2 linked regions of the Streptantibioticus cattleyicolor NRRL 8057 = DSM 46488 genome follow. The protein of the gene in region 2 interacts with the protein of the main gene of each other region in a pairwise test. Links are inferred from orthologs where the notes say so. Each region holds a gene or a part of one and is shown on either strand. Other genes may lie near its edges.

Evidence for each region.
Region 1: the proteins of SCATT_RS30620 (region 2) and rpe interact in binary tests that used the Escherichia coli proteins (3 or more experiments, as listed by UniProt). The link is inferred for Streptantibioticus cattleyicolor NRRL 8057 = DSM 46488 from one-to-one orthologs.

What each region holds. Positions count from the first base shown.
Region 1 is NC_017586.1:5,765,818-5,777,583, forward strand. Bases 4,248-7,224 are described here. They hold rpe (ribulose-phosphate 3-epimerase), read left to right. Parts: upstream 4,248-5,381; coding sequence 5,382-6,068; downstream 6,069-7,224. Other genes in these bases: SCATT_RS25375 (RsmB/NOP family class I SAM-dependent RNA methyltransferase), read left to right, coding at 4,248-5,326; SCATT_RS25385 (sugar-binding transcriptional regulator), read left to right, coding at 6,253-7,224. In the rest of the region: SCATT_RS25355 (primosomal protein N'), read left to right, coding at 1-462; SCATT_RS25360 (hypothetical protein), read right to left, coding at 611-1,165; def (peptide deformylase), read left to right, coding at 1,539-2,084; fmt (methionyl-tRNA formyltransferase), read left to right, coding at 2,170-3,111; more of SCATT_RS25375, read left to right, coding at 3,887-4,247; more of SCATT_RS25385, read left to right, coding at 7,225-7,290; SCATT_RS25390 (guanyl-specific ribonuclease), read left to right, coding at 7,450-7,896; SCATT_RS25395 (barstar family protein), read left to right, coding at 7,893-8,405; PspA-associated protein PspAB, read right to left, coding at 8,365-8,943; zinc metalloprotease HtpX, read right to left, coding at 9,009-9,914; SCATT_RS25410 (GuaB1 family IMP dehydrogenase-related protein), read left to right, coding at 10,105-11,553. UniProt on the Escherichia coli protein: Catalyzes the reversible epimerization of D-ribulose 5-phosphate to D-xylulose 5-phosphate.
Region 2 is NC_017585.1:669,447-680,984, reverse strand. The notes cover bases 5,433-8,181. They hold SCATT_RS30620 (PfkB family carbohydrate kinase), read right to left. Parts: upstream 7,377-8,181; coding sequence 6,489-7,376; downstream 5,433-6,488. Other genes in these bases: SCATT_RS30615 (SIS domain-containing protein), read right to left, coding at 7,418-8,181; SCATT_RS30625 (hypothetical protein), read left to right, coding at 6,052-6,423; SCATT_RS30630 (roadblock/LC7 domain-containing protein), read left to right, coding at 5,599-6,000; SCATT_RS30635 (hypothetical protein), read left to right, coding at 5,433-5,519. In the rest of the region: L-gamma-glutamyl-L-propargylglycine hydroxylase BesE, read left to right, coding at 1-213; SCATT_RS30660 (SDR family oxidoreductase), read right to left, coding at 256-1,020; SCATT_RS30655 (FAD-dependent oxidoreductase), read left to right, coding at 1,355-2,491; SCATT_RS30650 (hypothetical protein), read right to left, coding at 2,531-3,022; SCATT_RS30645 (glycoside hydrolase family 25 protein), read right to left, coding at 3,198-4,127; SCATT_RS30640 (roadblock/LC7 domain-containing protein), read left to right, coding at 4,360-4,758; more of SCATT_RS30635, read left to right, coding at 4,755-5,432; more of SCATT_RS30615, read right to left, coding at 8,182-8,419; SCATT_RS30610 (ABC transporter permease), read right to left, coding at 8,460-9,257; SCATT_RS30605 (ABC transporter permease), read right to left, coding at 9,254-10,126; SCATT_RS30600 (polyamine ABC transporter substrate-binding protein), read right to left, coding at 10,123-11,364; SCATT_RS30595 (ABC transporter ATP-binding protein), read right to left, coding at 11,376-11,538. UniProt on the Escherichia coli protein: Catalyzes the ATP-dependent phosphorylation of fructoselysine to fructoselysine 6-phosphate. Functions in a fructoselysine degradation pathway that allows E.coli to grow on fructoselysine or psicoselysine.

The sequences.
Region 1 (11,766 bases), on a different replicon or contig from region 2:
CTGACCGCCGCCGCGCTGGTGCGTCCGGCCGGCGAGGGCGGCACCGTGGTGGTGGTCGCCGAGCCGACGCTGCGCCCGGTGCAGGCGCTGGTGCGGTGGGATCCGGCCGGCCACGCGGTGCGGGAGCTGGCGGAGCGGGCGGAGCTGGGCTTCCCGCCGGTCTCCCGGATGGCCTCGGTGACCGGTACGCCGGCCGCCGTCGCCGATCTGCTGGCCGATGCCCAACTGCCGGAGGGCACCGATGTGTTGGGCCCGGTGCCGTTGCCGGTGCCGCCGCCGGGACGGCCGCGCAGGCCCGGGGATCCGCCGCCGGGGGAGAGCTGGGAACGGGTGCTGCTGCGGGTGCCCCCCGGCACCGGCGCCGCCCTGGCCGCGGCGCTGAAGACCGCCCAGGTGGCGCGGATCGCCCGCAAACGCACCGACCCGGTGCGGGTACGCGTCGACCCGCCGGACATCGGCTGAGGACGGGCGGGGGTCCGAACGCCACCGCCCCGGCGTCCGACCTGTCGGCGTGGCGGGCGTCGGGGCGGGGCGGCGTACGGACACGGCGGGCGCAGCCGCCGTCGGAAGCGGGCCCGGGCAGGCGCGTGACGCGCCGCGGGCCCCGGGATCAGCCGTTCCGGGGGGCCGGGACGGTGCCCGGGACGGGGCCGGGGACAGCGGCTCCGGGGAAGGCGTCGTCACGCAGCGCGGTGGGCTGCGCGGTGCCCATCGGCACGGTGCGGGCGGCGGGGACGGTACGCGCCGGGGCGGCGGGCAGCGGACGCGGCGCGACCGTCGGGGCGCGGCCGGCGGTGGCGGCCTCCGGCTGCGCGGTCGCCCGGCGCGAGCCGTAACGGCGGTGCACCGCCTGCTTGGTGACCCCGAGCGCGGAGCCCACCGCGTCCCAGGAGAAGCCGAGCGAGCGGTCGAAGTCGACCGCGGCGGTGACCAGGGTCTCGACGCTGTCGCGCAGCTCCTGCGCAAGGCGCACGGTGGGGGCCGGGGCACGGCCGTAGACGACGAATCCGGCGGCGGGCCCGGTACGCCGCGGGCGGTAGACGTTGCCCAACTGCGCGGTCAGGGTGCGCAGTGCGTCCACCTGCCGGCGGACCCGTTCGATGTCCCGCACCAACAGGTGCAGACTGGCCCGTGCCTGGGCGTCGTGGGTTGCGTGGTCGGCCATGAACAAGCCTCTCGAACCGGCGATGCTGAGTGAGTTTCGGACGGTCGGGAAATCCCGGACCGGTACGGGCCGATGGGAACGGCCCGATTTCGGTCAATCTGCCTTGACCAACGCGTCACGGGCCCCTCGGGTCACGCTCCGGGGGGCGTTTCGCGGCGCGGTCACCGCGTGCGCCCTTCCGTACGCCCCCGTACGCATCCCGGGCCCCCTCGCGCGCCGGGCGCGTCCGTCACGGTCACGCGCCTGATGCGCCCTGCGTGCGCGGCCCGGCCGCTTCCCGTGCGCCCCCGGGGAGGGCCGGGCACCGCCGCCCCTAGACTTGGGGGCCGGTCCCGCCCGTCCCGCCAGGTCCGTTCCCCGACAGGAGCCAGCCGTGTCCGTCCTGCCGATCCGCCTCTTCGGCGACCCGGTCCTGCGTATGAAGGCGCAGCCGGTCACCGATTTCGACAAGGAGCTGCGCACGCTGGTGAAGGACCTCACCGACACCATGGCCGCGGCCCCCGGCGCGGGGCTGGCCGCCCCCCAACTCGGCGTATCCCTGCGGGTGTTCACCTATCACGTCGACGGTGAGCTGGGCCACCTGGTCAACCCCGACCTCTCCTTGACCGAGGAGGAGCAGGACGGCCCCGAGGGCTGCCTGTCGCTGCCCGGGCTGACCTACGACTGCAAGCGCGCGTACGGCGTGGTGGCCAAGGGGTTCAACATGTACGGCGACCCGGTCACCGTCGAGGGCACCCGGCTGCTCGCCCGCTGCGTCCAGCACGAGACCGACCACCTGGACGGCATCGTCTTCATCGACCGGCTCGACCCCGAGCAGCGCAAGGCGGCGATGAGGGCGATACGCGAGGCGGAGTGGGCCGGACAGACCGCTCCGCAGGTGAAGTTCTCCCCGCACCGCACGTTCGGCCGCGCGCTGTGACCGGCGGGGGCGGCCGTGGTGTCACCGCCCGCCGCGTTCCCCGCACTTCCCGACAGGTCCCCGTTCGAAAGGCACCGCACCCACGATGAGGCTCGTCTTCGCCGGCACCCCCGAGGTCGCCGTCCCCGCCCTGGAGGCGCTGCTCGCCTCGGACCGGCACGAGGTCGCCGCCGTCGTCACCCGGCCCGACGCCCCCGCCGGGCGTGGCCGCAAGCTGGTGGCGAGCCCGGTCGCGCAGCGCGCCCAGGACGCCGGGATCGAGGTGCTCAAGCCCGCCCGCCCGCGGGACGAGGCGTTCCTGGCCCGGCTGCGGGAGATCGCCCCGGACTGCTGTCCGGTGGTGGCGTACGGCGCCCTGCTGCCGCGCGTCGCGCTGGACGTGCCCCGGCACGGCTGGGTCAACCTGCACTTCTCGCTGCTGCCGGCGTGGCGTGGCGCGGCCCCCGTGCAGCACGCCGTGCTGGCCGGTGACGAGGTCACCGGCGCCTCGACGTTCCAGATCGAGGAGGGGCTCGACTCCGGCCCGGTCTACGGCGTGATCACCGAGACCATCAAGGCCGACGACACCAGCGGCGCACTGCTTCAGCGTCTGGCGCAGTCCGGTGCCGGACTCCTGGCGGCCACCATGGACGGCATCGAGGACGGCACCCTGGTGGCCCGCCCGCAGCCCGAGGAGGGCGTCACCCTGGCCCCCAAGCTGTCGGTGGCCGACGCCCAGGTGGACTGGTCCGCCCCGGCGCTCCGTGTCGACCGCGTGGTCCGCGGCTGCACCCCGGCCCCCGGCGCCTGGACGCTCCACCGCGGCGAACGCCTCAAACTCGCCGCCCCGGTACGCCTCCTGCCCGACCGCGCCGACCTCGACCTGGCCCCCGGCGAACTCGCCGTCACCAAGAACGCCGTCTACGTCGGCACCGGCTCCCACCCCGTCCAGCTCACCGACGTCCAACCCCAGGGCAAGAAGCGCATGCCCGCCCCCGACTGGGCCCGCGGCACCCGCCTGACCTCCGGCGACCACCTGGGCACCTGACCCCCGCCCGAGCGACCTCGGCGCGGGACGCCGGGTTCCTCCGGCGGTGATTCCCGGAGGGGGCCGGGCCGCCGGGCCCCCTCCGGTTGGGGGAGGGCCGGGCGTCGGCGGATGTGTTGGCGACGGACCGCCTGCTCCGGTGTGGGCTGGGCGTGGGGTCGGCCGGGTCTCTCCGGGTGGGGAGGGCCGTGCGGGTGCGGGGTCCTGTGGCGCGTGGGGGCGGTTGGTGTGGGACCTGTTTCCGGGCCGTCGGGTGCCTTCGGGTGGGGGAGGGCCGGGTGTCGGCGGATGTGTTGGCGACCGACCGCCTGCCCCGGCGAGGGCTGAGCGCGGGGCACCGCGGCGCGCTTCGCCGCCCGTCCACGGCTCGCCGGCAGCGCGACCGCGCGAGCGGCCGACGTGGGACGACGGGGCCGCGGGCCGTCCCGCTCGGGCTCGTCTCCCCGGACCCCTCCGGGCACCGCGGCGCGTGACGCCGGTCGGCGCGGGGCCCGGCGCGGGGCCGTCGCCGAGTTCCGGTCGGCAGCGCGGCCGTGTCCCGCACGCGGCCCCGGCCCCGGGCACCGGCGTCCGAGGGGGCTTCCGGCGTACCGCCACCCGCCCCGGCGGGGGCTCGCCGCCACCGCGCCCCCGGCCCCGACCGGCCACTCGTCGGCGGGCGGTCACGTAGGGTGGGCGGACCGGGGCATCCGGTCGGCGGCGGACGTAGGGACGGGCGCGGGCGGGGTGGCCGGGTGGTAGTGCCGTCGCCGACTTCTTCCGGAGCACCTTTCCCGTGAACGACCGTTCCCGCCGCCCGCAGGGCAAGCCGTACCGACCCCGCCGACCGCGCCCCGACGCCGTGCGCGAGCTGGCCTACGACGCGCTGCGGGCGGTGGACGAGCGGGACGCCTACGCCAACCTCGTGCTGCCGTCGCTGCTGCGCGAGGCCGAGCGCAAGGGCGGGTTCGACCGGCGTGACGCGGCGCTCGCCACCGAGCTGGTCTACGGCACGCTGCGCCGCCAGGGCACCTACGACGCCGTGCTCGCCGCCTGCGTGGACCGGCCGTTGCGCGAGGTCGACCCGCCGGTGCTCGACGTACTCGCCCTCGGCGCCCACCAGTTGCTCGGCACCCGGATCCCGCCGCACGCCGCGGTCTCGGCCACCGTCGACCTGGCCCGCGCGGTGCTGGGGGAGGGGCGGGCGAAGTTCGTCAACGCCGTGCTGCGCAAGGTGGCCGCCCACGACCTGGACGGCTGGCTGGACCGGGTCGCGCCGCCGTACGACGAGGACCCCGAGGAACACCTCGCCGTCGTCCACTCGCATCCGCGCTGGGTCGTCTCCGCGCTGTGGGACGCGCTGGGCGGCGGGCGGGCCGGGATCGAGGAGTTGCTCGCCGCCGACAACGAACGCCCGGAGGTGACGCTGGTCGCGCGGCCGGGGCGGGCCACCACCGAGGAACTGGTCGCCGCGGCCGGTGGCGAGACGCTGCCGGGCCGCTGGTCGCCGTATGCCGTACGGCTCACCGAGGGCGGCGACCCGGCGGCGCTGGACGCGGTGCGCGAGGGCCGCGCCGGGGTGCAGGACGAGGGGAGCCAGCTGGTCGCCCTCGCGCTCGCCGACGCCCCGCTGGACGGCCCCGACGCCCGCTGGCTGGACGGCTGCGCGGGACCGGGCGGCAAGGCGGCGCTGCTCGGCGCGCTCGCCGCGCGACGCGGTGCCGCCCTGCTCGCCTCCGAGAAGCAGCCGCACCGCGCCCGTCTGGTGGCCCGTTCGCTCGCCGGCAACCCCGGCCCGTACCAGGTGGTCACCGCCGACGGCACCCGGCCGGCGTGGCGGGCGGAGGCGTTCGACCGGGTGCTGGTGGACGTGCCGTGCAGCGGCCTGGGCGCGCTGCGCCGCCGCCCCGAGGCGCGCTGGCGGCGCCGCCCGGAGGACGTGGCCGCCTTCGCCCCGCTCCAGCGCGGACTGCTGCGTTCCGCGCTGCGGGCCGTCCGGGTCGGCGGGGTCGTGGCGTACGCCACCTGTTCGCCGCATCCGGCGGAGACCCGGGTGGTCGTCGACGACGTGCTGCGCGGCCGGGCCGGCGGCCCTGCGGTGCCGGCCGAGTGGATCGACGCCCGGCCGCTGCTGCCCGGCCTCCCCGGCCTCGGCGACGGGCCGGACGTCCAGCTGTGGCCGCACCGGCACGGCACCGACGCGATGTACCTGGCGCTGCTGCGGCGCACCGGCTGACCACCGCGGGTCCCCGGTTCGGCCCGGCCGGGGCGGGCGCGGGATACTGGGCCCCATGCGCCCGCAGATCAACCCCAGCATCCTGTCCGCCGACTTCGCCCGCCTCGCCGAGGAGGCGGACGCCGTGGCGGGGGCCGACTGGCTCCATGTCGACGTGATGGACAACCACTTCGTGCCCAACCTCACGCTCGGCGTGCCCGTCGTGGAGTCGCTGCGCAAGGCCACCGGAACCCCGCTCGACTGCCACCTGATGATCGAGCAGCCGGACCGCTGGGCGCCGCAGTACGTGGAGGCGGGCGCGGGTTCGGTCACCTTCCACGCCGAGGCGGCGGCGGCCCCGGTGCGGCTGGCCCGGGAGATCCGGGCCAAGGGGGCGCGGGCCGCGATGGCGCTCAAGCCCGCCACGCCCGTCGAGCCCTACGAGGACCTGCTCCCCGAACTCGACATGATCCTGGTGATGACGGTCGAGCCGGGCTTCGGCGGCCAGTCCTTCCTCGACATCATGCTGCCCAAGATCCGCCGCACCCGGGAGCTGATCGCCAAGCACGGCCTCGACCTGTGGCTCCAGGTGGACGGCGGGGTCTCGGAGCGGACCATCGAGCGGTGCGCGGAGGCCGGCGCCGACGTCTTCGTGGCCGGTTCGGCGGTCTACGGCGCCGACGACCCGGCGGAGGCGGTGCGCAAGCTGCGTAACCAGGCCGGGTCGGCGCTGGCCTCGGCGAGCTGGGCCTGCGCCCACTGAGCCGGGCGGACGACGGCGGGCCACCGGCCGGCTGAACGCGGGCTGAACGGCGGCCACCCCGGCGCGGGTGCCCCCGTTCACCGGGCTCCCGTAGATTGGAATGGAGCAAGTCCCTGTGATCGGAGGGCCCCAAGCGCGTCGACATCTGCAAAGATGATGCAAAGATGAGCGTGTAGGGATTCAGATGAGCACTGGGGAGGGTGACGTGACCACTGGCCGCTCACCGGTCCGCATGGGCCCCGCCGAGATGGTGCAGGCGGCGGCGATGGCCCGTCGCTTCTACCTGGAGGGCAAGTCCAAGATCCAGATCGCGGAGGAGTTCGGCGTCAGCCGGTTCAAGGTCGCGCGCGTGCTGGAGTCGGCGCTCGAACGCGACCTGGTCCGCATCGAGATCCGGGTGCCGGCCGAACTCGACGCGGAGCGCTCCGACGCCCTGCGGGCCCGGTACGGACTGCGCCACGCCGTGGTCGTCGAGTCCCCCTCCGACCAGACCGCCGACTCGCCCGACCCGGAGAACCTCGGCGCGGTCGCCGCCGGCCTCCTGGGCGAACTGGTGACCGAGGGCGATGTGCTCGGCCTCGCCTGGGGCCGTTCCATCATCACCATGGCCAACGCCCTCGACCGGCTACCGCCGTGCACCGTCGTCCAGCTCACCGGCGTCTACGACGCGGGCACCGCCGAACGCGGCTCGGTCGAGGCCGTCCGCCGGGCCGCCCAGGTCTCCGGCGGCGAGGCCCATCCGATGTACGCGCCGATGGTGCTCCCCGACGCGGCCACCGCCGCCGCGCTGCGCAAGCAGACCGGGATCGCCGCGGCCATGGGCTACTTCGACAAGGTCACCGTGGCCGTGGTCTCCATCGGCTCCTGGGAACCGCGGGTCTCCACCGTGTACGACGCCCTCACCGACGCCGAGCGCAAGCACTACGCCGACCTCGGGGTGGCCGCCGAGATGTCCTCCCACCTGTTCGACGCCGAGGGCCGCCGGGTCGGCCGCGACCTGGGCGAACGATGCATAACCGTGGACGCCGACCGGCTGCGCCGGGTGCCCGAGGTGGTGGCGATCGCGGGCGGCATCCGCAAGGCCGCCGCGGTCGGCGCGGTGCTCCGCTCCGGGCTGGTCACCTCCCTGGTCACCGACACCGCCGCCGCCGACCACCTGCTGGAGAAGCAGTCGCCGGGCGTGCGCCCGGCCATCGAGCGGGCCGACCCGGGCACCGCGTAACCCCGCGCCCCGGTCCCGCTCCGGCGCGCGCCCGACCACCGCCGACCCGGCCGGTGCGCGCCCGCTCCGGCGCCACCCGAGTGCTGACGATCCGTCAGGAAGCGTCGGTCCACGGCCACCGGGGCGCGGCCGGAGCGGCGGTGTGGCACCATCACCGGCATGCGTCACCGCTCACCGTCCACCGCACTGCGACTGTTGTGCGCCCTGCTCGCCGCCGTGGCCCTCGCCCTGGCCGGCTGTTCCGCGCACCCCCGAACCGCCGCCGAACACCGCTCCGGCGGCCCCGCGCGCACCGCGCCGTCGGCCACCACGCAGGGCGGCCACCGGCTGCGTACCGTGCCGGCGAGCAGCCTGCCCGCCGAGGCCCAGCGCACCCTGCGGCTGATCGCGGCCGGCGGCCCGTTCCCGTACCCCAAGGACGGCGTGGTCTTCGGGAACTACGAAGGGGTGCTGCCCAAGGAGCCGCGCGGCTACTACCACGAGTACACCGTGCCCACCCCGGGCTCCCGGGACCGCGGCGCCCGGCGCATCGTGACCGGCTCCCACCAGGAGCGCTACTACAGCCAGGACCACTACCGGACGTTCGTGGCGGTGAGTTCGCGATGACCGGGGCCGACGAGGACGGGCTGGCCGCCCTGCTCGGCGGACCGCTGCCGCACGGCATCGTCCACGTGCCCCAGGGCCGCGCCGCCGGGGACGTGCTGGACGCCGCCCACGTCACCGGCTGGCAGACGGTACGGCTGAGCCTGGACGGCGTCGCCGACAAGGCCGGCTTCCTGGACGCCTGCGCCCGCCGCCTCGGCCTGCCGGAGTGGTTCGGGCACAACTGGGACGCGCTCCACGACTGCCTGACCGACCCCGACTGGGCGCTGCCCGGCCACGCGACACCGGGGCGGCGGCTGGTCCTGGTCACCGGCTGGACGGCGCTGGCCGAGGCGGCCCCCGCGGAGTGGGAGACCGCTCAGCGGGTGCTGGCCGACGCGGTCGGCCACTGGCGGTCGACCGCCACCCCGCTGCTGGTGGTCGTCGACCGGCCGCCCGCCGACCCGTTCGCCGACGCCTTCGAGGACCCGCTCACAGACCCGGAGCCCCCCACACCGGGAACCAGCGGCTGAGGTCCTCCTCCACCCGCAGGTCGTTGCCGATCAACGCCTTCACCTGGAGCTCCAGCGCGTTGTCCCGCTTCTCCCCTCGGCGCGGCGCGAACGGGTAGAACGTGCCCCGCTTGTAGAGGTAGACCAGCGCCAGCGCGCGCCCCTCGGCGTCCTGGAAACCCACCAGCGAGCACAGCAACTGCGGGCCGAAACCGCCGTCCTGCAACGTGGTGTTGACCGCGTGCAGATCGTTGACGAGCCCCGCCACGTCGTCCGGGTCGTGGCGGGAGAGCAGCCAGGTATAGCCGTAGGAATCCTGGCTGAACTCCACCGGGGCGGCGCCGCCGGCCACGTCCGCGTCCAGCAGCCCCTGGACCTCCGCGCGCAGTTGGGCGAAGGCGCCGCCCTCCACCGCGGCGAAGCAGACCGAGCCCTGGCCGGTCGGCCTCAGACCCGCGGCGGCCTGGAGGGTGACCGCGGCCGACGGCAGGCCGAAGAGCTGGTCGAGGTCGGGCCGCACCGGCTTGCTGCGGCCGAGCAGGGTGTCGAGGAAGCCCACGGGCGGTCAGCTCCTGTCGGGAAGTCGGGGAGTGGAGTGGGGGAGTCGGTTCCGGGAGCGGTGGTTCAGCCCTGGCCCAGCTCCGCGGCGATCCGGCCGAGCTGCTCCAGCCGCTGCTCCAGCGTCGGGTGGGTGGACAGCAGGTTGGACAGGCTCTCCCGGGAGGCGATGGCCGGCGCGAAGTAGAAGGCGTTGAACGGCTCGGCCTTGCGCAGGTCCTCGGTGGGGATCCGGGCCATCGCGCCGCTCACCTTGGTCAGCGCCGAGGCGAGCGCGGAGGGGCGGCCGGTGAGCTGGGCGGCCGAACGGTCCGCGGACAGCTCCCGGTACCGCGACAGCATCCGGGTCAGCAGGAAGCTGATCGCGTACACCACCGCGCTCACCAGCGGTACCAGCAGCGCGATGATCGCCGCGTTCTGGTCCCGTCCGCCCCGGGCCCGGAAGCCGCCCCACAGTCCGATCCGGGTGATCATCCCGGCCAGCACACCGAGGAACGAGGCGATCGTCATCACCGCCACGTCCTTGTGGGCCACGTGCGACAACTCGTGGGCGAGCACGCCTTCCAGCTCGTGGGGTTCGAGCCGGCGCAGCAGTCCGGTGGTGGCGCAGACCACCGCGTTGTCGGCGTTGCGGCCGGTGGCGAAGGCGTTGGGCACGTCCGATGCGGCCACCGCCACCCTGGGCTTGGGCATGTCGGCGAGGGCGCACAGCCGGTCGACCACCCCGTGCAGCTCCGGGTACTCCTCGGGCGTCACCTCCCGGGCCCCCATGCTGAACGCGGCGATCTTGTCGCTGAACCAGAACTGGGCCACGAACAGCCCGCCCGCGAAGATCAGGATCACCGGCCAGGAATGGCGCAGCAGCACCATCAGCACGCCCACGAAGACCACGTACAACAGGCCGATCAGGAACATGGTGAAAACCATGCGGCCGGCCAGCCCGCGGTCCGGCGCGAAACGCGTGCGGTTCATGATCCCCTCCCGGGGTCCACCAGGCCCGGCCGGGAGGCCGGGGGACGCCACATCACGATTGTCCCTCCGCTCCCGCGGATCACGACCCCGCCGTGCGGACACTCACAGCCGCCGTTAGGACCTTGGCCCAAGGACGGGCGCCCGATGCCGGAGATTCCTCCAAGGCGGTTTTCCCGTCCGGCATGCAAAAATGAAGTACGTGCGTTTCCTCAACGATTCCAAGCCGTCGTACGACCTGACGTACGACGACGTGTTCATGGTGCCCAACCGCTCCGCCGTGGGTTCGCGGCAGGGCGTGGACCTGTCCTCCCAGGACGGTACGGGCACCACCATCCCGCTCGTGGTCGCCAACATGACGGCGATCGCCGGCCGCCGCATGGCCGAGACCGTGGCCCGCCGCGGTGGCCTGGTGGTCATCCCGCAGGACATCCCGATCGACGTGGTGACCGAGGTCATCTCCTGGGTCAAGCGGCGCCACCTGGTGCTCGACACCCCGATCGTGCTCAACCCGCACAACACCGTCGCCGACGCGATGGCGCTGCTGCCCAAGCGGGCGCACGGCGCGGGCGTGGTGGTCGAGGACGGCCGTCCGGTCGGCGTGGTCACCGAGTCCGACCTGTCCGGGGTCGACCGCTTCACCCAGCTGTCCGAGGTCATGTCGCGCGACCTGCTCGTGCTGGACGCCGGCATCGACCCGCGGGACGCTTTCAACCGGCTTGAGGACGCCCACCGCAAGCTCGCCCCGGCCGTCGACGCCGACGGCCGGCTGGCCGGAATCCTGACCCGCAAGGGCGCGCTGCGCGCCACCTTGTACACCCCGGCCACCGACGCGGCCGGCCGGCTGCGGATCGCCGCCGCCGTCGGCATCAACGGCGACGTGGCCGGCAAGGCCAAGCAGCTGCTGGACGCGGGCGTCGACACCCTGGTGATAGACACCGCCCACGGCCACCAGGAATCCATGATCTCCGCGATCAAGGCGGTGCGGGCGCTCGACCCGCGGGTGCCGATCGTGGCCGGCAACGTGGTCGCCGCGGCCGGCGTGCGCGACCTGGTCGAGGCCGGCGCCGACATCGTCAAGGTGGGCGTGGGCCCCGGCGCGATGTGCACCACCCGGATGATGACCGGGGTGGGCCGTCCGCAGTTCTCCGCGGTGCTGGAGTGCGCCGCCGAGGCCCGCCGGCTCGGCAAGCACGTCTGGGCCGACGGCGGCGTGCGCCACCCGCGTGACGTGGCGATGGCGCTGGCCGCCGGCGCCTCCAACGTCATGATCGGTTCGTGGTTCGCCGGCACCCACGAGTCCCCCGGGGACCTCCAGGTCAGCGCCGACGGGCGGCTGTACAAGGAGAGCTTCGGCATGGCCTCGGCCCGCGCGGTGCGCAACCGCACCAGCGAGGAGTCCGGCTACGACCGGGCCCGCAAGGCGCTGTTCGAGGAGGGCATCTCCACCTCCCGGATGTTCCTCGACCCGGCCCGGCCGGGCGTGGAGGACCTGATCGACTCGATCATCGCCGGGGTGCGCAGCTCCTGCACCTACGCCGGGGCCGCCTCGCTGGAGGAGTTCCACGACAAGGCAGTGGTCGGCGTGCAGTCGGCTTCCGGCTACGCGGAAGGCAAGCCGTTGCACTCCAGCTGGTCGTAACCGGCCGGCCACCGCGAGGGCCCCGCGCGTACCGCTCCGGCGGTGCGCGCGGGGCCTTTGTCTTCTCCATCACCGCAGGTCACCGGCCAAACACCACAAATCGGCCCGGCCGCAACGAATCGCCGGGGCGGGGTAACGTTTGCCATGCGGAGGCCGAGGGCGCGCAACGATTTTTTGCATATGCGCAACGAACCCGCATTATGGGACGAAGCG
Region 2 (11,538 bases):
GCCGACGAGAACCGCCGGCACGGATACGGCTTCCAGCCCACCGCGGTCGCCGACGACCCGTACGTCACCGTGGCCCCGGCCGCCGGCGACGCCCTGCTGTTCAACGCGAACAACTACCACGTCGTCCATCCCGGCGCCCCGGGCCAGCGGCGGATCGCCCTCGCCTGCTTCCTCGGCGTCACGGCCGGCGGCGAACTGGTCGTCTGGTCCTGAAGGGTCCGTCCCCGGCGGCGGGCCCGCGGGCGGTGCGGCCGGTCAGCGCGTGGTGTAACCGCCGTTGACGAAGAACGTCTGCCCGGTGGCCCACCAGCCGTCGGTGAGGAGGAAGACGACCCAGGGCACGATGTCCTCGATCCGGGTCAACTCCCCGTTGAGCGCCGAGGACTTGTGGAAGGCGATCGCCTCCGGCGACTCCACGGGGTAGAAGAACGAGGTGTCCATCGGGCCCGGGGCGATGTTGACCACCGAGACGTTGCGGCCGTACATCTCCTTGGCCAGCGCCCGGGTGAAGTGCTCGACGGGTGCCTTGCTGCCCGCGTAGACCGAGTACAGCCCGGTGAAGGCGGCCAGCAGCGAGGTGACCACGGTGACGATCTTCCCGCCGTCCTCGATACGCCGGGCCGCCGCCCGCATGGTGAAGAACGCGGCCTTGGCGTTGACCGCGAACATCCGGTCGTACTCCGCCTCGTCCACCTCGGCCAGCGGCTTCTTCAGCACCATCCCGGCCGTGTTGACGCTGTGGTCGAGCCGCCCGAAGCGCTCCACCACCTGGTCGAAGGCGCGCTCCACCTGATCGACCCGGGTCAGGTCGGCCTGGAGCGCGAAGGCATCACCGCCGGACGCCGTGATGTCGTCCACCACCTGCTGGGCCTGGGCCGCCGAGGAGTCGCTGTTGTAGTGCACGGCGACCCGGACGCCCTCGGCGGCGAGCGTACGGCTGATCAGCGCGCCGAGGTTGCGTGAGGCACCGCCCACGAAGGCGGCCTTGCCGCGCAGTGTCCGGTCCGGGATGTTGGCCATGGCATCGCTCCGGTCTGTTCGAGCTGGGCGTTTTCGGCCACTATGCGTCACGGTCGGGTGGCGGAACGGTGTGCAACGCCCGGGGGCACACGGTTGCGGGTCGGCGGGACACCCCCTGGGGTACGGCGGTCACCTGGCCGCGCCGGTGTCCTGACCGCGCCGAGAGGGGCCGGTGTCGGCCGGTTGTCGGCGCCGTCGGCGGTCTGTCGGTGGTCTGTCGGTGGCGGCCGGGACGGTGGATCTCGTCGGCGGCCGGCCACGGCGGGCCACCGGCACCGCGAAGTGACCGGCGGGGGCGTCCGCCCAGCGGTCCGCGATCAGATGGGAAGCCCCCATGACCACCGACATCACGATCATCGGCGCCGGACTCGGCGGCCTCACGCTCGCCCGCGTCCTGCACGTCAACGGAATGGCGGCCACCGTCTACGAGGCCGAGCCCTCGCCGACGGCGCGTTCGCAGGGCGGACTGCTCGACATCCACGACTACAACGGGCAGATCGCCCTCGAAGCGGCCGATCTGATGGACGAGTTCCGCGGCATCGTCCTCGAAGGCCGCCAGGCGATGCGCATCCTCGACCCGGCCGGGAACGTCCTGTTCGACAAGGCCGACGACGGCACGGGGGGACGCCCCGAGGTGCAGCGCGGCGAGCTGCGGGAGATCCTGCTCGACTCGTTGCCGGCCGGCACCGTCCGGTGGGGGCACAAGGTCACCGGCGTCCGCCCGCTCGGCGGGGGCCGCCACGAGGTGACGTTCGCCGACGGCAGCACCATCGCCACGGCCCTGCTGATCGGCGCGGACGGCGCCTGGTCACGGGTACGCCCGCTGCTGTCGGACGCCACGCCCGAGTACACCGGAAAGTCGGTCGTCGAGACCTACCTGTTCGACGCCGACGCCCGGCACCCGGTCGCCTCCAAGACGGTCGGCAGCGGGGCGATGGTCGTGCCCGCCGAGGGCCGGGAGATCTTCGCCCACCGGGAGCGGGACGACACGCTCCACGCGTACCTGGGGCTGACCGAGCCGCGGGAGTGGTTCGACGCCATCGACTTCACCGATGGCGCCACGGCCGCCGCACGGATCGCGCGGGAATTCGACGGCTGGGCGCCGGAGTTGACCGCGCTGATCACCGACGGCGACACCGCGCCGATCCTGCGCCCGCTGTACGCCCTGCCGACCGGGCACCGCTGGGACCGCGTGCCGGGCGTCACCCTGCTCGGCGACGCCGCCCACCTCGCGGCCCCCAACGGCGAGGGCGCCAACCTCGCCATGCTCGACGCGGCCGAACTCGCCACGGCCCTCGCCGCGCACCCCGGCGAGGTCGAGGCCGCGCTCGCCGCGTACGAGCAGGCCATGTTCCCCCGCGGCGCCGAGGCCGCCGCCCTGCACGGCGACGAGGACCGGGGGACCGGCTCCGCCGACAACTCGGTGCACGCCTTGATCGCCGAGTTCGCCGGGGACGGGCCGACCCGGTGACGGCCGCGCCACCGCCGCCGGAGGCAGGCCCGGCCCGGGCTACTTCCGGGGCGGGGGACCGATGAGGCCGCGGACGTACTTCTGCGCCTCGTAGTCGGACGCGGTCGCGGTGTGGACCCCGCCGGGGCCGCGGTGGTGGGCGCGGCAGAGCCACTGGAGGTTGTCGGCGGATTCGATCCAGGCGCCGATCTGTTCGGGGTCGGAGATGCCGGGGTAGTCGTGCTCCAGCCAGGCGAGGTCGACGCCGTTCTGGAGGCTGAACTCCACGTGGCTGTGGTGGAGTTCGAGCGGGTGGGTGAGGTCGCACTCGCTCATGTCGCCGCGGTGGACGCCGATCGCGCACTGCGCGGTGGCCTCGGTGCGACGGCGGAACGCCTCGAAGTCCTTGAAGTGGGGGTCGCTCTCACGCGGGGCGTGTTCGGGGTAGTGGACGGTGTACCGGTGGGTGATGGCGTGGTCGTGGGCGGCGACGGGCGATCGCGGGTCGCGGCTCGGAGGGACCTGCCGGTGCTTGGTGGTGTGTCGGGTCACGGGCGCTCCTTCGGTGGTGCAGGAGCGGCGGATCATGCGGTGGAGCGGCCGTCCTGGGACGGGGGCCGCTCCAACCGGGCCGCTTATACCGGGTTTGTGCTCGCCCCACGGTACGTTCTACCGAGCCACCGCCCGAGTTCACCCGAACGAGCGATGATCACCGGGACGCCGACGGTCACCAGCTCTCGATGGCGTACGCCACCCCCTCGGCCGTCGTCTGGAGGCTCACCTTGACGACGTCCGGCGACAGGTCGACGTCGACGGTGCCGCCCGCGGCGGACACCTCGACGGTGCGCTCGCTGCTCCAGGTACGGCCGTCGTGGATGGCGACGCGGACGGTCGCGCGGGCCCCGGGGTCGCCGATCCGGTCCATCCCCAGGTGCAGCCGGCGGTTTCCGGCGGCGGACCAGGCGGTGCCGTGCGGCACGAGCGCGACGGTGGGCTGCGCACCGGGGGTGACGGTGCCGGAGTGCCACTGGGGCATGTCGTCCTCCGTGGGGGGTGGGGTGGGACCGGGCTGGAAGGAGAGCGTCCAGTCCCGCAGGGCCTGGGTGCTGTCGAGGCGGCAGTAGTCGCGGTCGAGGCCGCCCTCCTCGCTGTACTGGTGGAAGAGCCACGACGCCTGGATCCCGGGGTCGCCCGCGCCCCGGCCGGCGGTGGCGATCCACAGGAAGTCGCCGTAGTAACCGGTGGTGTCGATGGTCCGCCAGTAGTCGGTGTTGCAGTACATGCCGACCGGGTTCCGCGGCAGCTTCGACTTCACGTAGCGCAGCCACGCCTCCTTGTACGCCAGTTGCCGGGACGCCGGGACGCCCTGGTTGGCGGAGTCGTACCCCTCCCAGTCCAGGCACGCCATGTCCCCCGGTTTCCAGGCCACTTGAGCCAGGAAGTAGTCGGCCTCGGCCTCCACCGCGTTGTCCATGTGCGGGTAGTGGTACGCGCCCCACACCAGCCCGGCGGCCTTGGCGTGGTCCCGCTGCGCCACCCATTCCGGGTTGACGTAGGACAGCCCCTCGGTGACCTTCACGAAGACGAAACCCAGACCGGAGGTGTCCGGCGCCGACGACTGGTACGAAGCCCAGTCCTGCCCGTAGATACCCATCATCGGCCTCCCTCGCCGAGCCGGGCCACGCCGCGCACCGGCTCCACCGGTGTGTTACCCACGATCGGCCCGTTCGGCACAACTGCCGTGCTGATCAACGCCCTTGGGAGAAGCGCGCATATTCCCGCGGAACCTGCCCGAAAACATCCCCCGCGCCGGGGACGTTGCGTAGTCTCGCTGTCACCTCCGGATGACCGGCGGCCCTGCCGGGCCTTCAGGGAAGAGGGGTTCGCGCGTGCCCGGAATCGACGAGTGCGTCAGGGAAGCTATGGGTGTGCCCGGGGCGCGCAGTGCCGCGGTGATCGACTGGACCAGCGGCCTCGCGCTCGGCGCCGACGGCGACCCGCCCGGCGCCGACCACGAGACCGGGTGCGCCGAGATCGCCGAACTGGCGCGGCTGGCCGCCGAGAACACCGTCTTCGCGCCGCCCCCCGCCACCACCACGCCACCCCACCAGGTGCCCGTCGAGGACCTCGTGGTGACCACCGGCGACGGCTACCACCTGGTGCGCTTCGTCGACACCGGCTTCGACAGCAGTGTCTTCCTCTACCTGTGGCTCGACCGGGGCGCCGGCAACCTGGCCCTCGCCCGCATCCGGCTGCGGGAACTCGCCGGACGCCTGGTCCTGGCATGAGCGCCACCACCACCCCGATGCTCCGCCGGCTGGCCGCCGAGGAGGCGACCGGCGCGCTGCTGTGCGACACCGGCACCCTCTACCTCCACGGCGGTCGCGTGGTGCACGCCGAGAGCCCGGCCGCCCCCGGCGTGGACGTCCTGCTCACCGCGTGCGGACGCCTCACCCCCGACGACTGGCGGCGGGCCGTCGACCGGGCCGGCGCCGCCCGCCGGGTCGGGCCCTTCCTGGTGGAAACCGGCCAACTCACCCTGGGCGAGGCCGAGTTGATCCACCTGGCGGCGATCTACGACGCGGCCTACTTCGTGCTCGACCCGGCGGACGGGCCCACCCGTTTCCGGCGGGGCGCGGCCCACTGGTTCGGCACCGTACGCCCGGTGGACGCCGGATCGCTGGAACGCGAGACCCGCCGCCGCCGTGATCTGCTGGACGCGCTGTGGCCGGTGCCGCAGACCGACACCGCGCCCGTGGTACGCCGCACCCTGCCGCAGGCACCACCGGTCACCCGACGCCAGCGCGCGGTGCTCGACCTCGCCGACGGCGTACGCACCCCCGCCGCCATCGCCCGGCTGCTGGGCCGCCCGGCGTTCCACACCCTGGTGGACGTGCGCCGGCTCACCGCCGCGGGACACCTCGACACCCCCCGCGGTCCGTACCCGACCGCCCCACCGCCGTTCCCCGCCTGGGCCGGTGCGGTTGCCGGCGACCCGGACACCGCGCTGCTGCGCAGGCTACGTGACGCTTTGGAGACGAGACTGTGACGTCCCGGACCGCCCACCCCACGCCCCCCGCGCCGTCATGAGGCGTGCCCTGAGACAGCGTGCCGGAAGGAGACAGCTCATGGCCGCCCGACCCGACGTGCACGACGAACTGCGCCGGCTGCGCGCCCGACTGCCGGGCCTGACCGGATCGCTGGCGGCCAGCTCCGACGGGCTCCTCATCGCCCACGACACCACCGCCCCCGCCGAGGCGGAGAGCCTGGCCGCGCTCACCGCGGTCGCCCTGGAAGTGGGGCGCAGGCTCACCGGCACCACCGGGGCGGGCGCCTTCCGCGAACTGCTCGTCCACGGCACGGAGGGCTACGCCGCCACCTACGCCGCGGGCACCACCGCCGTACTCACCGTGCTGGCCGGGCCACGTGCCAACGTCGCCCGCATGCACCTGGAAGGACGCCGCGCCGGCACCCGGATCGGCGAGCTGGTGGACGGCCCGCGCACCCCGCCCCCGCCCACCGGCGCCTGACGCATCCGTACCCGACCGCACCACCGACCGACCGGAAGGACGCGCACCACCATGAACACCGAAGCCGCGCTGAAGGAAGCCGTCACCGCCATCGAGGGGGCCGTCGGCGCCGCCCTCGTCGACTACACCAGCGGCATGGCGCTCGGCACGATCGGCGGCGACAAGCAGTTCGACCTCACCGTGGCCGCCGCGGGCAACACCGACGTGGTACGCGCCAAGATGCGCACCATGGAGATGCTGGGTCTCCAGGACGAGATCGAGGACATCCTGATCACCCTCGGCAGCCAGTACCACCTCATACGACTGCTGCGGAACCGCTCCGGCGCCGGCCTCTTCCTCTACCTGGCGCTGGACAAGGTCCGCGCCAACCTGGCGATGGCCCGGCTCCAACTCCGCAGGATCGAGAAGGAACTGGAGATCTGAACCGGCCGGGAACGACGGCGGACACCGTGCCGGGGCCGGCTCGCCCCCGGCACGGTGCCGGCCGCTCAACCGCCGTCCACCACCGGCTCCCCGGCCGGCCGGCCGCACCCGAACGCACCCGCCACGAAACACTGCCGGTACGCCTCCCGCGTCCCGGCCCGCAACGCGTCCTGGAGCGCGCCCGGATCCGGCCGCCCCCCGGCCGACCAGCCGCGCCGCAGCAACGACACCGCGAACCCGGCGAGGAAGGCGTCACCGCACCCCATGGTGTCCACCACGCGTTCCGGCGCGGCCACCCGGCGGGCGGGCATCGACACCGTGACCCGGCCGTCGTACACCACCGCGCCCTCCACCCCCCGGGTCGCCAGCGCCAGCCCGGCCCCCCGGCCCACCGCGTCGGCCAGCACCACCCGGGTCGCCGCCTCGTCCAGATGCGAACACGACAGCAGCACCAGATCCGCGTACGGGCAGACGCGGTCGAGGTATCCCGGGGTACGGAACTCCTCCTCGCTGGACAGGTCCAAGGTGACCAGCGGACCGGCCCCGGCCAGCTTGGGCAACTCGTCCTCGGTGCCCGCGTACACCCCGCAGTGCACCAGGTCGAAGGAGGCCGCGTACGACAGCGCCGCCCCGTCCAGCACGAACGGTTCGCGCACGGTCACCCCGCCGCCGTTCCAGCCGAGGAAGACCCGGTCGCCGTCGCGGACGTGCAGCGTCGACACCCCCGTCTCGCCGGGCCGGACCACACAGTGGTCGAGGGCGACCCCCTGGGCGGCGATCGCGGTGCGCAGGAAGCCGCCGAGGGCGTCGTCACCGAAGACCCCGAGGTAGGCCGCGTCCGCCCCGAGCCGGCGCGCGTACACCGCCACGTTGACGCTGTTGCCGCCGGGGTAGTCGATACCGCGGTCGACGAACCGGTCGACGGTGTTGTCACCGAAGCCGAGGACTCTCATTGGCTGCTCCTGTGGCTGACCCGGCGCACCGGCGGACGCGCTCAGTAGTCCATGACCCGGTAGTAGCGGCGCAGGTCGAGCGAGTGGTCGCGGACGCGTTCGAGGTGCTTGCTGACCCGGTCGAGCACGGTGTCGAGCACCAGCGGCGCCAGCAGCGGGCGGAACCGCTCGCTGATGCCCTCCAGCGGGTAGTCGCGGGTGTCGAAGACGGTGACGTCGTCGCTGACCCGGCGGGCGAAGGCGATCGCCCGGTCGGTGAGCGGACGGCTCTCGTCCTCCCCCTGGAGGACCAGCACGCTGGTGTCACGCTCCAGCAGCTCCAGCGAGCCGTGGAAGAACTCGGCGCTGTGCACCCGGGTGGTGCGCAGCCACTGCATCTCCTCCAGGATGCACATCGAGTACAGGTAGGTGAGACCCCACAGGTTCCCGGCGCCGATCAGGAAGTGGTAGTCGGTGTCCTTGTGGGCCTCGGCGAACGCGGACGCCACCGGCTCCGCCCGCTCCGCCACCCGCACCAGGATCCGCGGGATCGCGGCGAACTCGTCGGCGAACTCCTCGTACCCCTCGAACTCCCCGCGCCGCGCCAGCAGCCGGCCCATGAACAGCAGCAACTGCATGTCGAACGGCCACGTCTTCGGCTCGGTGAGCAGCACGGTGTCGACCCCCCGGGCCACCGGCGAGTCGGCCACGCCGGTGAAGCCGACGGTGTACGCGCCCTTGGCCCGGCAGAACTCGATCGCCCGCACGCTGTCCTCGGTGGTGCCCGACACCGAGGTGAAGACGGCGACCGAACGCTCGCCGAGCCCCGCGTCACCCGCGGCCACCAGCTCCGCCGCGATCGCGGAGCGCACCGGCAGCGTCGAGGTGCGCCGGGCCAGGTGCTCGTACGGCCACATCTGGGCGTAGGTGCCGCCCGCGCCGACCAGGAAGAGGTTGTCGAACCCCTGGTCCACCAGGCGGTCGACCAGCTCCTCGATCCGCGGACGCAGCGCCACCGCGCTCGCGATCTGGCGGACGAACTCGGACTCGTCGAACTTCAGCATCGAATTCCCTTACAGGTATGGGTGGTTGGAACGGGAGAAGTCAGACCGGACGGCGCCGGGAGAGCAGCACGTTGACCCCGGCGACCAGCAGCCCGCCGAGGAAGATCAGCGTGCCCATGACGTTCACCTGCGGCGGCACCCCGGTGCGCCCGGCGCTGTACACCCACAGCGGGAACGTCACCGTGCGGCCGGCGTTGAAGCTGGTGACCACGTAGTCGTCGATGGACAGCGCGAAACACAACAGCGCCCCGGAGACCACCCCCGGCAGCAGCGCCGGCAGCGTCACCAGCCGGAACGCCGTCCACGGACCCGCCCCCAGGTCACGCGCGGCCTCCTCCAGCGACGGATCGTGCCCCGCCATCCGCGCCCGCACCGTGATGCTCACGTACGGCACGCAGAACGCCACGTGGGCGACGACCACCGTCCAGTAGCCGCGCGGCACGCCCAGCGTGATGAACAACGACAGCAGCGCCGCGCCCAGCGCGATCTCCGGCGCCGCGATCGCGGCGAACAGCAGGAAGTCCACCGAGCCCCGGCCGCGGAACCGGTGGCGGCCCAGCGCGTAACCGAGCGGGGTGCCCAGCGCGGTGGCGACCACCGCGGTGATCAGCGCGATGGTCACGCTGTTGACCAGGGCCCCGGTCAGATCCGGGATGGCGAACAGATGCCGGTACCAGGTGAGGGTGAACCCCTGCCAGGTGAAGTTCACCTTGCCGCGGGTGTGGTTGAAGCCGAACAGGATCATCACGGCGATCGGCAGCAGCAGCCAGGCCAGCACCAGCCAGGTGTAGACCCGCAAGCCCGGTGCCCGCCGCCGTCGTACGGGGTACGTGGTCATCGCGCCGCCGCCTCCAGCACGTCCCGGGTGCCCAGCGCCCGGGCGTACCCGAACACCGCCAGCAGCAACGCCGCCATCAGCACGAACGACAGCGCCGCGGCGCCCGGGTAGTCGAGGTTGGTGAAGTACTCGGTCTGGATGACGTTGCCGACCATCGTGGCCGACGGGCCGCCCAGGATGCTGGCGTTGACGTAGTCGGCGGAGGCCGGCACGAAGGTGAGCAGCACCCCGGCGAAGACCCCCGGCAGCGACAACGGCAGCACCACCCGCAGGAAACCCTGCACCCGCCCGGCGTACAGATCGGCCGCCGCCTCGGTCAGCCGGGGATCGAGCCGCTCCAGCGCCACGTACACCGGCAGCACCATGAACGGCAGGAAGTTGTAGGCCAGCCCGCCGATCACCGCGTACGGCGTGGCGAGGACGTGGAAGTCGCCCGGCAGCACCCCGAGGCGCTTCAGCGGCCCGAGCAGCACCCCGTTGTCGGCCAGCACCACGTTCCACGACTGGGTGCGGATCACGAACGACACGAAGAACGGCAGCAACACCGCGAACAGGTACGCCGACTTGTGCCGGCCGCCCCGGAACGCGATCCAGTACGCCACCGGATAGGCGATCACCGCACAGCACACCGTGGCCACCGCCCCGTACAGCAGCGAACGCAGCAACTGGACGTGGTAGGCGCGGACCACGTCGGCGTAGGTGCCGAAGTGGAACGTCTGCCGGAAGCCCTCGATGAAGTCACCGGTCTGCAACGACAGCGAGACCATCACCAGCACCGGCGCGACGAAGAAGGCGGCCAGCCACAGCCAGCCGGGGAGCACCAGCAGATAGGGGGCGAGCGCGGCCCCGGGCCACCGGCGGCGTCTCACGCCTGGTAGATCGGTTCGAACAGGGCGTTCCACCGCTTCTCCTCCGATTCGTCGAGCACCCGCAGGCGGCGCAGTTTCGCCTTGTCGGCCTGGGTGGGGAAGACCAGCGCACTGGTGCTCAGCGCGGTCAGCAGCGTGCGTTCGGTGCCGGTGGCCGCCGCCGCCCGGTCGGCGATGACCCGCTGCGCGGCCGGTACCGGGCAGACGAACTGCACGGTCTCGGTGATGCGGGCGGCGACCTCGGGCCGGTAGACGTAGTCCATGTACGTGAGGGCGTCCACCGGGTGTGCCGCCGAGGACGGGATGCACAGGTTGTCCGTCCAGATCAGGCCGCCCTCCTCGGGGATGACGAACTCCAGGTGGGAGCCGCCGCGGTTGGCCTGGAAGACATCGCCGGAATACACCAGCGACGCCCACAGGTCGCCGCGTTGCAGCGAGGACTGGTAGGTGGCGGTGCTGTAGGAGCGCACCACACCGGACTCGCGCTGCCCGCGCAGCCAGCCGGCCGCCTTGCGCCAGTCGGCCGGGGTGGAGGTCTCCGGGTCGACGCCCACCGCGAGCAGGGCGACGTTGCCGAGCTGCACCGCGTCGTTCCACATCCCGACCTTGCCGTGCAGCCTGGGGTCGAGCAGGTCCTGCCAACTGGTGATCCGCCGGCCGACCTTGGCCGGGTCGTACCCGATGCCGGTCATCCCGGACTGCCACGGCACGGTGTAGACGTTGCCGGGGTCGAACGGCGAGTTCTTGAAGACGGCGCCGCCGTGCGCGGCGAAGTTGGGCAGCCTGCGGTGGTCCAGCGGCACCAGGTAGCCCAGCTCGATGTACTTGGTGAGGTAGGTGTCGCCGCCGACCACCATCAGGTCGTGGCCGATGCCCTGCCCGGAGGCGAGTTCCGGCACCACCTTGCCGAACCAGGAGGCGTCGTCGTCGATCAGTTCGTTGTAGACGACCTTGATGCCGGTCTCCCGGGTGAAGGCGTCGAGCGTCGGGTGGTCGTCCTGGTTGGTGGGGGAGACGTCGATGTACTGGGTGTAGTTGGCGATGTCCAGCAGCCCGGCCCTACGCCTGCCCGACCAGTAGGAGCGGACCGCCGAGGCGATCTGCGCCGGGGTGGAGGGCACGGGCTTGCGGGCGCCGGGCACCCCGCAGGCGGCCAGGGCGAGCGCCGAGGCACCGCCGAACGCGGTACGCAGCAGGGCACGCCGGGCGGGACGCGGGACGGCGGAGGGGTCGGCCATGGTCTGCGACCTCACGTCAGCGGGGTGAGGGGGTCGGTGGCGGGGTGTGCGGCCCCGGTGAGCAGGTAGGAGTGGGCGGTGGGCCAGCCGAGCCAGACCTCGTCGCCGCGGTCCGGGGCGAGCGCGGACCGGTCGTCGTTGGGGCGGAAGACGGTCAGCTCGGCGCCGGATCCG